2 regions of the Streptomyces sp. NPDC048623 genome follow, and region 2 is predicted to be linked to the other one. Evidence: riboswitches for the same ligand, from Rfam matches in the RefSeq annotation. Region 2 holds a riboswitch; the other holds the start of a gene.
What was found. A riboswitch is a leader RNA that binds a small molecule or an ion and turns the genes downstream of it on or off. The one in region 2 is predicted to bind cobalamin.
Positions count from the first base shown of each region.

Region 1 (4,409 bases), on a different contig from region 2:
CTCGGCGTCTTCGTCTTCTTCTTCCTGGCCGTCACGGTCATGGGCTTCCTGGCCGCCAAGTGGCGCCGGGCCGAGAACGAGCACAGCCTCGACGAATGGGGCCTGGGCGGACGCTCGTTCGGCACCTGGATCACCTGGTTCCTGCTGGGCGGCGACCTCTACACCGCGTACACCTTCGTCGCCGTCCCGGCGGCGATCTACGCGGCGGGCGCCTCGGGCTTCTTCGCCGTGCCGTACACGATCCTGGTCTATCCGCTGATCTTCACCTTCCTGCCCCGCCTCTGGTCGGTGTCGCACAGGCACGGATACGTGACGACCTCGGACTTCGTCCGCGGGCGCTTCGGCTCCAAGGGCCTGTCCCTGGCGGTCGCGATCACCGGCATCCTCGCCACCATGCCGTACATCGCGCTCCAACTGGTCGGCATCCAGGCCGTCCTGGACGTGATGGGCGTCGGCGGCGGCGAGAGCACCCACTGGTTCGTCAAGGACCTGCCGCTGCTCATCGCCTTCGGCGTGCTCGCCGCGTACACCTACTCGTCCGGTCTGCGGGCCCCGGCGCTCATCGCCTTCGTCAAGGACACGCTCATCTACCTCGTCATCGCGGTGGCGATCATCTACATCCCGATCAAGCTGGGCGGCTTCGACGAGATCTTCGGCAGGGCGAGCGAGGCCTTCGCCACGGTCAACCCGGCCACCGGCAAGCCCAAGGGCGCGCTGGTGCCCGGCGAGACGGGCCAGTGGACGTACGCGACGCTGGCGCTCGGCTCGGCGCTCGCGCTGTTCATGTACCCGCACTCGATCACCGCGACGCTGTCCTCCAAGAGCCGCGAGGTGATCCGCCGCAACACCACGATCCTGCCGCTGTACTCGCTGATGCTGGGTCTGCTCGCGCTGCTCGGCTTCATGGCGATCGCGGCCGGCGTGAAGGTGACCAACGGCCAGCTCGCCATCCCGCAGCTCTTCGAGAACATGTTCCCGGACTGGTTCGCGGGCGTGGCCTTCGCCGCCATCGGCATCGGCGCCCTCGTCCCGGCCGCGATCATGTCGATCGCCGCCGCCAACCTCTTCACCCGCAACATCTACAAGGACTTCATCAAGCCCGACGCGACCCCCAAGCAGGAGACCAAGGTCTCCAAGCTGGTCTCGCTCCTGGTGAAGGTCGGCGCGCTGATCTTCGTCCTCACCATGGACAAGACCGTCGCGATCAACTTCCAGCTGCTCGGCGGCATCTGGATCCTGCAGACCTTCCCGGCCCTGGTCGGCGGTCTGTTCACCCGCTGGATGCACCGCTGGGCGCTGCTCGCCGGCTGGGCGGTCGGCATGGTGTACGGGACGGTCGCCGCGTACGGCGTCGCGAGCCCGACCCAGAAGCACTTCGGCGGCTCCGCCGCCGAGATCCCGGGCATCGGCGAGATGGGCTACATCGCCCTCACCGCCTTCGTCCTCAACGTGCTCGTCACCGTGGTCCTCACCTTCGTCCTGAAGGCCGTCAAGGCCCCGGACGGCGTGGACGAGACCTCGCCGGCGGACTACACGGCCGACGCGGGTGACGCGGGCGTCGTCACCGAGCTGCCGAAGGTCGGCGCCGCCGACCACTGATCGCACCAGTCCCTCCGTACGCTCCGCCCGCCTCCGGAAACCCGGGGGCGGGCGGAGCCGTACCGGGGGCAGACTGCCGGGCATGGACTTCATGATCAGAGCGGTACGGCCGCAGGAGTACGAGACCCTCGGCGAACTCACCGGACGGGCCTACCTCGACGACGGGTTCCTCCTCCACGGCGAGGACGACTGGTACTACGGGCATCTGCGGAACGTGGCCGGACGGGCCGAGGTCGCCGAGGTGCTGGCCGCCGTGGACGCGGACGGCACCGTCCTCGGCGGCGTGACCTTCGTCCCGGCCCCCGGCGTGATGGGCGACCGCGCCACCGAGGGCGAGACCGAGATCCGGATGCTGGCCGTCGACCGCGCGGCCCGCGGCCGCGGCGTCGGCGAGGCGCTCGTCCGGGCCTGCGTCGAACGCGCCCGGGCCGTCCCCGGCTGCGAGAGGATCGTCCTGTCCACCCAGCCCGAGATGCGCACCGCACACCGGATCTACGAGCGGCTCGGCTTCCACCGCACCCCGGAACGGGACTGGAGCCCCATCCCCGACCAGCCGGAATTCACGCTGCTCTGCTACTGCCTGGAGTTGCACGCTAGCTGACGACACACAACATGTGGGGGGTGCTCCGAGGAGCGCCCCCCACATGTATGCTCATCCTCGCTGTCGTCGCAGGGGAATCCGGTGCAAATCCGGAACTGTCCCGCAACGGTGTACCAAGTGCGTTTCCGTACGACGTGAGTCCGAGGACCTGCCGACAGCGCGCCCGGACCGTCCGTTCCGGGTGCCACAGACGTCCGGGCCTCGCGGAGTGGGCCGGTGGACGCGGCGCCGCCGTGCGTACGGCGCCCGTTTCCCGCCTCCCGTCCTGGCCCCGAGCCGAGCGAGGGAGAGCCCCCACGTGACCATCGCGCCCGCCGATCCGGCTTCGGCCGAGGCTTCCGCGGTCGAGACCGACGGCCCCGGCACCACACTGCTGCGGACCCTGACCGATCTCACCGCCGACCTCCCGGACACCGACCCCGGCCGGGTCGCCGCCGCCGCGCTGCGCGGCCGGCACCCCGGCTCGGACGAGGCGGAGCTGCGCGAGCTGGCCACCGAGGCCGCCGCCGGTCTGATCGCCGAGGACCCGGCGTACTCCCGGCTCGCCGCCCGCCTGCTCACCCGTACCGTCGCCGAGGAGGCGGCCGGCCAGGGCGCGGTCTCCTTCTCCGCCTCCGTCGCCGTCGGGCACCGCGAGGGCCTGATCGCCGACCGCACCGCCGAGTTCGTCGCGCTGCACGCCGACCGCCTGGACGCGGCGATCGACCCGGCCGCCGACGACCGCTTCGGCTACTTCGGCCTGCGCACCCTCTACTCGCGCTACCTGCTCCGCCACCCGATCACCCGCAAGGTCGTCGAGACCCCCCAGCACTTCATGCTGCGCGTCGCGGCCGGTCTCGCCGAGGACGACTCGGTCCGCGCGCTCGACGAGGTGACGGCGCTGTACGGGCTGATGAGCCGGCTCGACTACCTGCCCTCCTCCCCCACGCTCTTCAACTCCGGCACCCGCCACCCGCAGATGTCGTCCTGCTACCTGCTCGACTCCCCGCTCGACGAGCTGGACTCCATCTACGACCGCTACCACCAGGTCGCGCGCCTCTCCAAGCACGCCGGCGGCATCGGCCTCGCCTACTCCCGCATCCGCGCCCGCGGTTCGCTGATCCGCGGCACCAACGGGCACTCCAACGGCATCGTCCCCTTCCTCAAGACCCTCGACGCGTCCGTCGCCGCCGTGAACCAGGGCGGCCGCCGCAAGGGCGCCGCCGCGGTCTACCTGGAGACCTGGCACGCGGACATCGAGGAGTTCCTGGAGCTCCGCGACAACACCGGCGAGGACGCCCGCCGTACGCACAACCTCAACCTGGCGCACTGGATCCCGGACGAGTTCATGCGCCGGGTCAACGCGGACGCCGAGTGGTCGCTGTTCTCGCCGGCCGACGTGCCCGAGCTGGTCGACCTGTACGGCGAGGAGTTCGACGCCGCGTACCGCAAGGCCGAGGCGGCGGGCCTGGCCCGCAAGACCATGCCGGCCCGCGACCTGTACGGGCGCATGATGCGCACCCTCGCGCAGACCGGCAACGGCTGGATGACCTTCAAGGACGCCTCCAACCGGACCGCCAACCAGACCGCCGAGCCCGGCGCGGTCGTGCACTCCTCGAACCTGTGCACCGAGATCATCGAGGTCACCGACGACGGCGAGACCGCGGTCTGCAACCTCGGCTCGGTCAACCTCGGCGCCTTCGTGGTGGACGGGGAGATGGACTGGGCGCGGCTCGACGCGACCGTGCGCACCGCCGTGACCTTCCTCGACCGGGTCGTCGACATCAACTTCTACCCGACCGAGCAGGCCGGCCGCTCCAACGCCAAGTGGCGCCCGGTGGGCCTGGGCGCGATGGGCCTCCAGGACGTCTTCTTCCAGCTGAAGCTGCCCTTCGACTCCCCCGCCGCCCGCGCCCTGTCCACCCGGATCGCCGAGCGGATCATGCTCGCCGCGTACGAGGCCTCCGCCGACCTCGCCGAGCGCAACGGCCCGCTCCCCGCCTGGGAGAAGACCCGCACCGCGCGCGGGGTGCTGCACCCCGACCACTACGACGTCGAGCTGACCTGGCCGGAGCGCTGGGCCGCGCTGCGCGAGCGGATCGCGTCGACCGGCCTGCGCAACTCCCTCCTCCTCGCCATCGCCCCGACCGCGACGATCGCCTCGATCGCCGGTGTCTACGAGTGCATCGAGCCGCAGGTGTCCAACCTGTTCAAGCGCGAGACGCTGTCC
Region 1 covers NZ_JBEZHV010000002.1:303,501-307,909, forward strand. The annotation lists gene mctP (monocarboxylate uptake permease MctP) at 1-1,599, shown strand, start outside; gene AB0C73_RS04425 (GNAT family N-acetyltransferase) at 1,682-2,200, shown strand; cobalamin riboswitch at 2,202-2,371, shown strand; gene AB0C73_RS04430 (ribonucleoside-diphosphate reductase subunit alpha) at 2,499-4,409, shown strand, end outside.
Region 1: another riboswitch for cobalamin. It lies ahead of AB0C73_RS04430 (ribonucleoside-diphosphate reductase subunit alpha); the one in region 2 lies ahead of AB0C73_RS23880 (cobalamin biosynthesis protein).

Region 2 (4,409 bases):
ACCGCACCGACGCGGCACCCGTCCAGGAACGGCTCCCCGCCCCGTACGTCCGCCACGCCGTGGTGGATCTCGTACCCCTCCACCCGCTCGCCGAGCGCCTCGCCCACCGGCCGGGCCAGCGTCTTCTCAGGCGCGAACCGGACCCGTACGGGAAGCAGCCCCAGGCCCGCCACCACGCCCGCCCGGGACTCGACCTCGTCCTCGATGTGCTCGCCGAGCGCCTGGAAGCCGCCGCAGATGCCGAGGATCGGGCGGCCCTCGGCGGCCCGCCGGACGAGCGCGTCGGCGAGGCCGCGCTCGCGCAGCCACGCGAGCGCCTTGACCGTGCCCCGGGTCCCCGGCACGACCACCAGGTCCGCGTCGGCGAGTTCCTCCGGGCGGTCGACGAACCGCACGACCACGCCCGGCTCCGCCGCCAGCGCGTCGACGTCCGTGAAGTTGGACATGAGCGGTACGGCGCAGACGGCGACCCGCAGCACGTCCGCGCCGACCGGCGGCGCCACGACCGACTCGCGGACCGCGCCCCGCAGGGAGACCCGCAGGCCGTCCTCCTCGTCGATGCCGAGGCCGTGGGCGTACGGCAGGACGCCGAGGGTCGGGCGCCCGGTGAGGCCGAGCAGCATGTCGAGGCCCGGCTCCAGGAGGCTCACGTCCCCGCGGAACTTGTTGACGAGGTAGCCCGCGACCAGCTCCTGGTCCTCGGGCGCGAGCAGCGCCGTCGTGCCGAAGAACTGGGCGAAGACCCCGCCGCGGTCGATGTCGCCGACCACGACGACCGGGAGCCGGGCGGCCCGCGCGATCCCCATGTTGACGATGTCGGTGCGCCGCAGATTGATCTCGGCCGGGCTGCCGGCGCCCTCGCAGATCACCGCGTCGTGCGTGGCCCGGAGCTCCTCCAGGCACGCGAGCACCGGCTCGAACAGCTCCTTCTGCCGCCCTCCGTGGTAGCCGCGAGCGCTGAGCTCACCCACGGGCTTGCCCATCAGCACGACCTGGCTGGAGCGGTCGCTGCCGGGCTTGAGCAGCACCGGGTTCATCAGCGCGGTCGGCTCGACGCGCGCGGCCTGCGCCTGCATGGCCTGGGCGCGGCCGATCTCCGCGCCGTCCCTCGTCACGAAGGAGTTGAGGGACATGTTCTGCCCCTTGAACGGTGCCACCTTGACGCCCTGCCGGACCAGCCACCGGCAGATGCCGGCCGTCACGACGCTCTTGCCCGCGTCGGACGTCGTCCCGGCGACGAGCAGCCCCCCACCCCTCACTTCGTCCTCCGCTTCGCCGTGTCCGTCTTCGCCGTGTCGGTCTTCACCGTGTCGATCAGGATCCGGCCGCCCACACAGGCGGCCAGGGTCAGCCACGTCACCCGGCGGGAGAGCGTGACGGCCCGCTCGATGTCGGCGACCTCCACCGGCCGCCCCTCCCCGTTGAGCACGGGCCGGTGCTCGACCCGTCCGCCGTACGAGAGGGTGCCACCGAGTCGTACCCCGAGGGCCCCGGCGAACGCGGCCTCGACCGGACCGGCGTTGGGGCTCGGGTGCTTGCCCGCGTCCTCGCGCCAGGCGCGCAGCGCCGCCCGCGGGGCGCCGCCCGCCACGGTCGCGAGCGCGGCGGTGAGCCGGGCGCCGGGGGCGCCGGCGAGGTCGTCGAGGCGGGCGGAGGCCCAGCCGAAGCGCCGGTAGCGCGGCGACCTGTGGCCGACCATGGCGTCGAGGGTGTTCACGGCGCGGAAGCCGAGCAGCCCGGGCACACCGGCGACCGCGCCCCAGACCAGCGCGCCGACGACGGCGTCGGAGGTGTTCTCGGCGACCGACTCGACGACCGCGCGGGCCATCCCCGGGCCGTCCAGGGCCTGCGGGTCGCGCCCGACGAGGTGCGGCATCCGTTCCCGGGCCACCTCCAGGTCCCCGGCCTCCAGCGCCCCGCCGATCGCGCGGGCCTCCCGGCCCAGGGTCGTACCGCCGACGACGGCCCACACGGAGGCGGCGGTCAGGGCGGCGGACGCGAGGCGGCTGCCGCGTACCGTACGGGCGGCGAGGGCGCCGAGCGCCACGGCGCCGCCCGCGCAGACGGCGGTGTGCAGGGCGCCCCGGCCGCGGGCGTCGCGGTACAGGCGCCGTTCGACGGCGCTCGCGGCCCGGCCGAACGCGGCGACGGGGTGGCCGCGGCGCGGATCACCGAGGAGCAGGTCGACGGCGAGGCCGGCGGCCGCTCCGTACGCGAAGAGGGACGTGCGGGCGGACGGTCTGGAGCCGCGGCCGGGCATGACGCTGTGTCCTCACTCAGGGTCCGCGCCCTGGATCGACGTGACCGGCGGCGAGAGTTCCTGACTCCCGGCCCTGGGGGCCGGTCACAGTGGCGGGACCGCGCCGGAATCGCACCGGACTTCCTCTTCTTGCCGCCGTATTGGCCCCGGCAGTCCACCACGCCCCGCGAACACCCGTCAACTCACCCTTGACCTGCGACGGGTCACTGTGCGAAGCACCACAAACACGGCACCGCGCATACGGCAGTGGGGCGGTCCGCACCCGGAGGTGCGGACCGCCCCACTGCGTGAACGTTCCGTCAGGCGACGATCAGATAGATGCCGTACGCCACGGCCGCCGCGCACAGCGCGAAGCACGCGTAGGCGCCGGTACGGGCCAGAGCGGCGGAGCCTCCCTTGGCCGCGGCCTCCTCCTGCTTGCCGAGGCCGACGACCCCGAGGGTGAAGAGGCCCACGAGGGCCACGGTGGCCACGAGGCTGACTCCGAAGACGGAGCCGAGAGCTGCCCAGTCGATCTTCATGATGGTTCCGGTTCCTTTTCCTCGGTCCGGTCGTCAGACCGCGGCGGCGGGGGCCGGGGGAGCGGCCGGGTCCGCGGGGTTCGGGGCGGGGATGGTGGTCTTCAGGTCCGTGTCGGCGACGGCGGCCACGGAGCCGGCCGGCGGCGGGGTGACGGCGGCGATGGCGGTGGTGACGACGCCCGCGGGCTCCGTCTCGGCGCCGGCCTCGACGTCGTGCACGTCGTTGACGTTGGTGTGGTCGACCACCTGGCGGCGCGAGACCAGCCAGATGCCGATGCAGGAGGCGACCAGGAAGGTCGCGACGACGTAGACGCCCCACTGGCCCTGGCGGGCGACGAACTCGGCACCGGCGCCGACCAGGCCGGCGGCCGGGAGGGTCAGACCCCAGGCGATGAACATGCGGGTGGCGGTCGACCAGCGGACGACACCGCCCTTGCGGCCCAGGCCCGCGCCCATCACGCCGCCGGAGACGACGTGGGTGGTGGAGAGCGAGAAGCCGAGGTGGGAGGAGGCCAGGATGGCGGTGGCCGCGCTGGTCTGGGCGGCGAAGCCCTGCTGCGGCTGGAGGTCCGTGAGGCCCTTGCCCATGGTGCGGATGATGCGCCAGCCGCCGAGGAAGGTGCCGAGCGCGATCGCCGTACCGGCGGAGACGATGACCCAGACCGGCGGGTTGGAGCCGGGGGCGAGGACGCCGCCGGCGACCAGGGCGAGGGTGATGATGCCCATGGTCTTCTGGGCGTCGTTGGTGCCGTGGGCGAGCGAGACCAGACCGGCGGAGGCGATCTGACCGGCGCGGTAGCCCTTCGCCGTCGTCTTGGCGTCCGTCTTCCTGTCGAGGCGGTACGTCAGACGGGCGGCGAGCATCGCGGCCACGCCGGCGACGACGGGCGCGGCGACCGCGGGGATGAGCACCTTGGTCACGACGGCGTCGCCGTGGACGCCGCTGAGGCCGATCGAGGCGACCGTGGCGCCGATGAGGCCGCCCATGAGGGCGTGCGAGGAGCTGGACGGGAGTCCGACCAGCCAGGTCACCAGATTCCAGAGGATCGCGCCGACGAGCGCGGCGAGGATGACTTCGGGCTGGATGCCCTCCTCGTTGACGAGCCCCTTGGAGATCGTCTTGGCGACCTCCACCGACAGGAACGCGCCGACCAGGTTCAGCACGGCGGACATGGCCACCGCCGTCTTGGGCTTGAGGGCACCGGTCGAGATGGTCGTCGCCATCGCGTTGGCGGTGTCGTGGAAACCGTTCGTGAAATCGAACACGAGAGCTGTCACGACCACAATCGCGAGCAGCAGCGTGATGTGTTCCATTTACCCAGGCAATCGTTTGACGTCAGTGGCTGGTTGAACGTACGCAACCTGGGTGAACGGAAGGTGAACTGGGTCGGGCGCAGTGGTGTCCCAATCCGAGGTGCGGAGGTTCCGCTTCCGGTTGTGTTCGTACGAGTGTCCACGATGCGGGCAGGGTGCGACCCCGGGTAAACCGTGCCGTTCCGGGCTCGGCGCAACGCGCGTAGCTTCCTCCACTCTCACCCCGTATCGCCCCATGGACCACTCAAGGCGTACGGAGGACCCGGCGGCTGAGACCCACGTCACACCCGGGCGGGAGCCCTGCCGCGGCGCCC
Region 2 covers NZ_JBEZHV010000017.1:108,531-112,939, forward strand. The annotation lists gene AB0C73_RS23875 (cobyric acid synthase) at 1-1,259, opposite strand, end outside; gene AB0C73_RS23880 (cobalamin biosynthesis protein) at 1,256-2,260, opposite strand; cobalamin riboswitch at 2,294-2,427, opposite strand; gene AB0C73_RS23885 (hypothetical protein) at 2,560-2,781, opposite strand; gene AB0C73_RS23890 (inorganic phosphate transporter) at 2,815-4,095, opposite strand.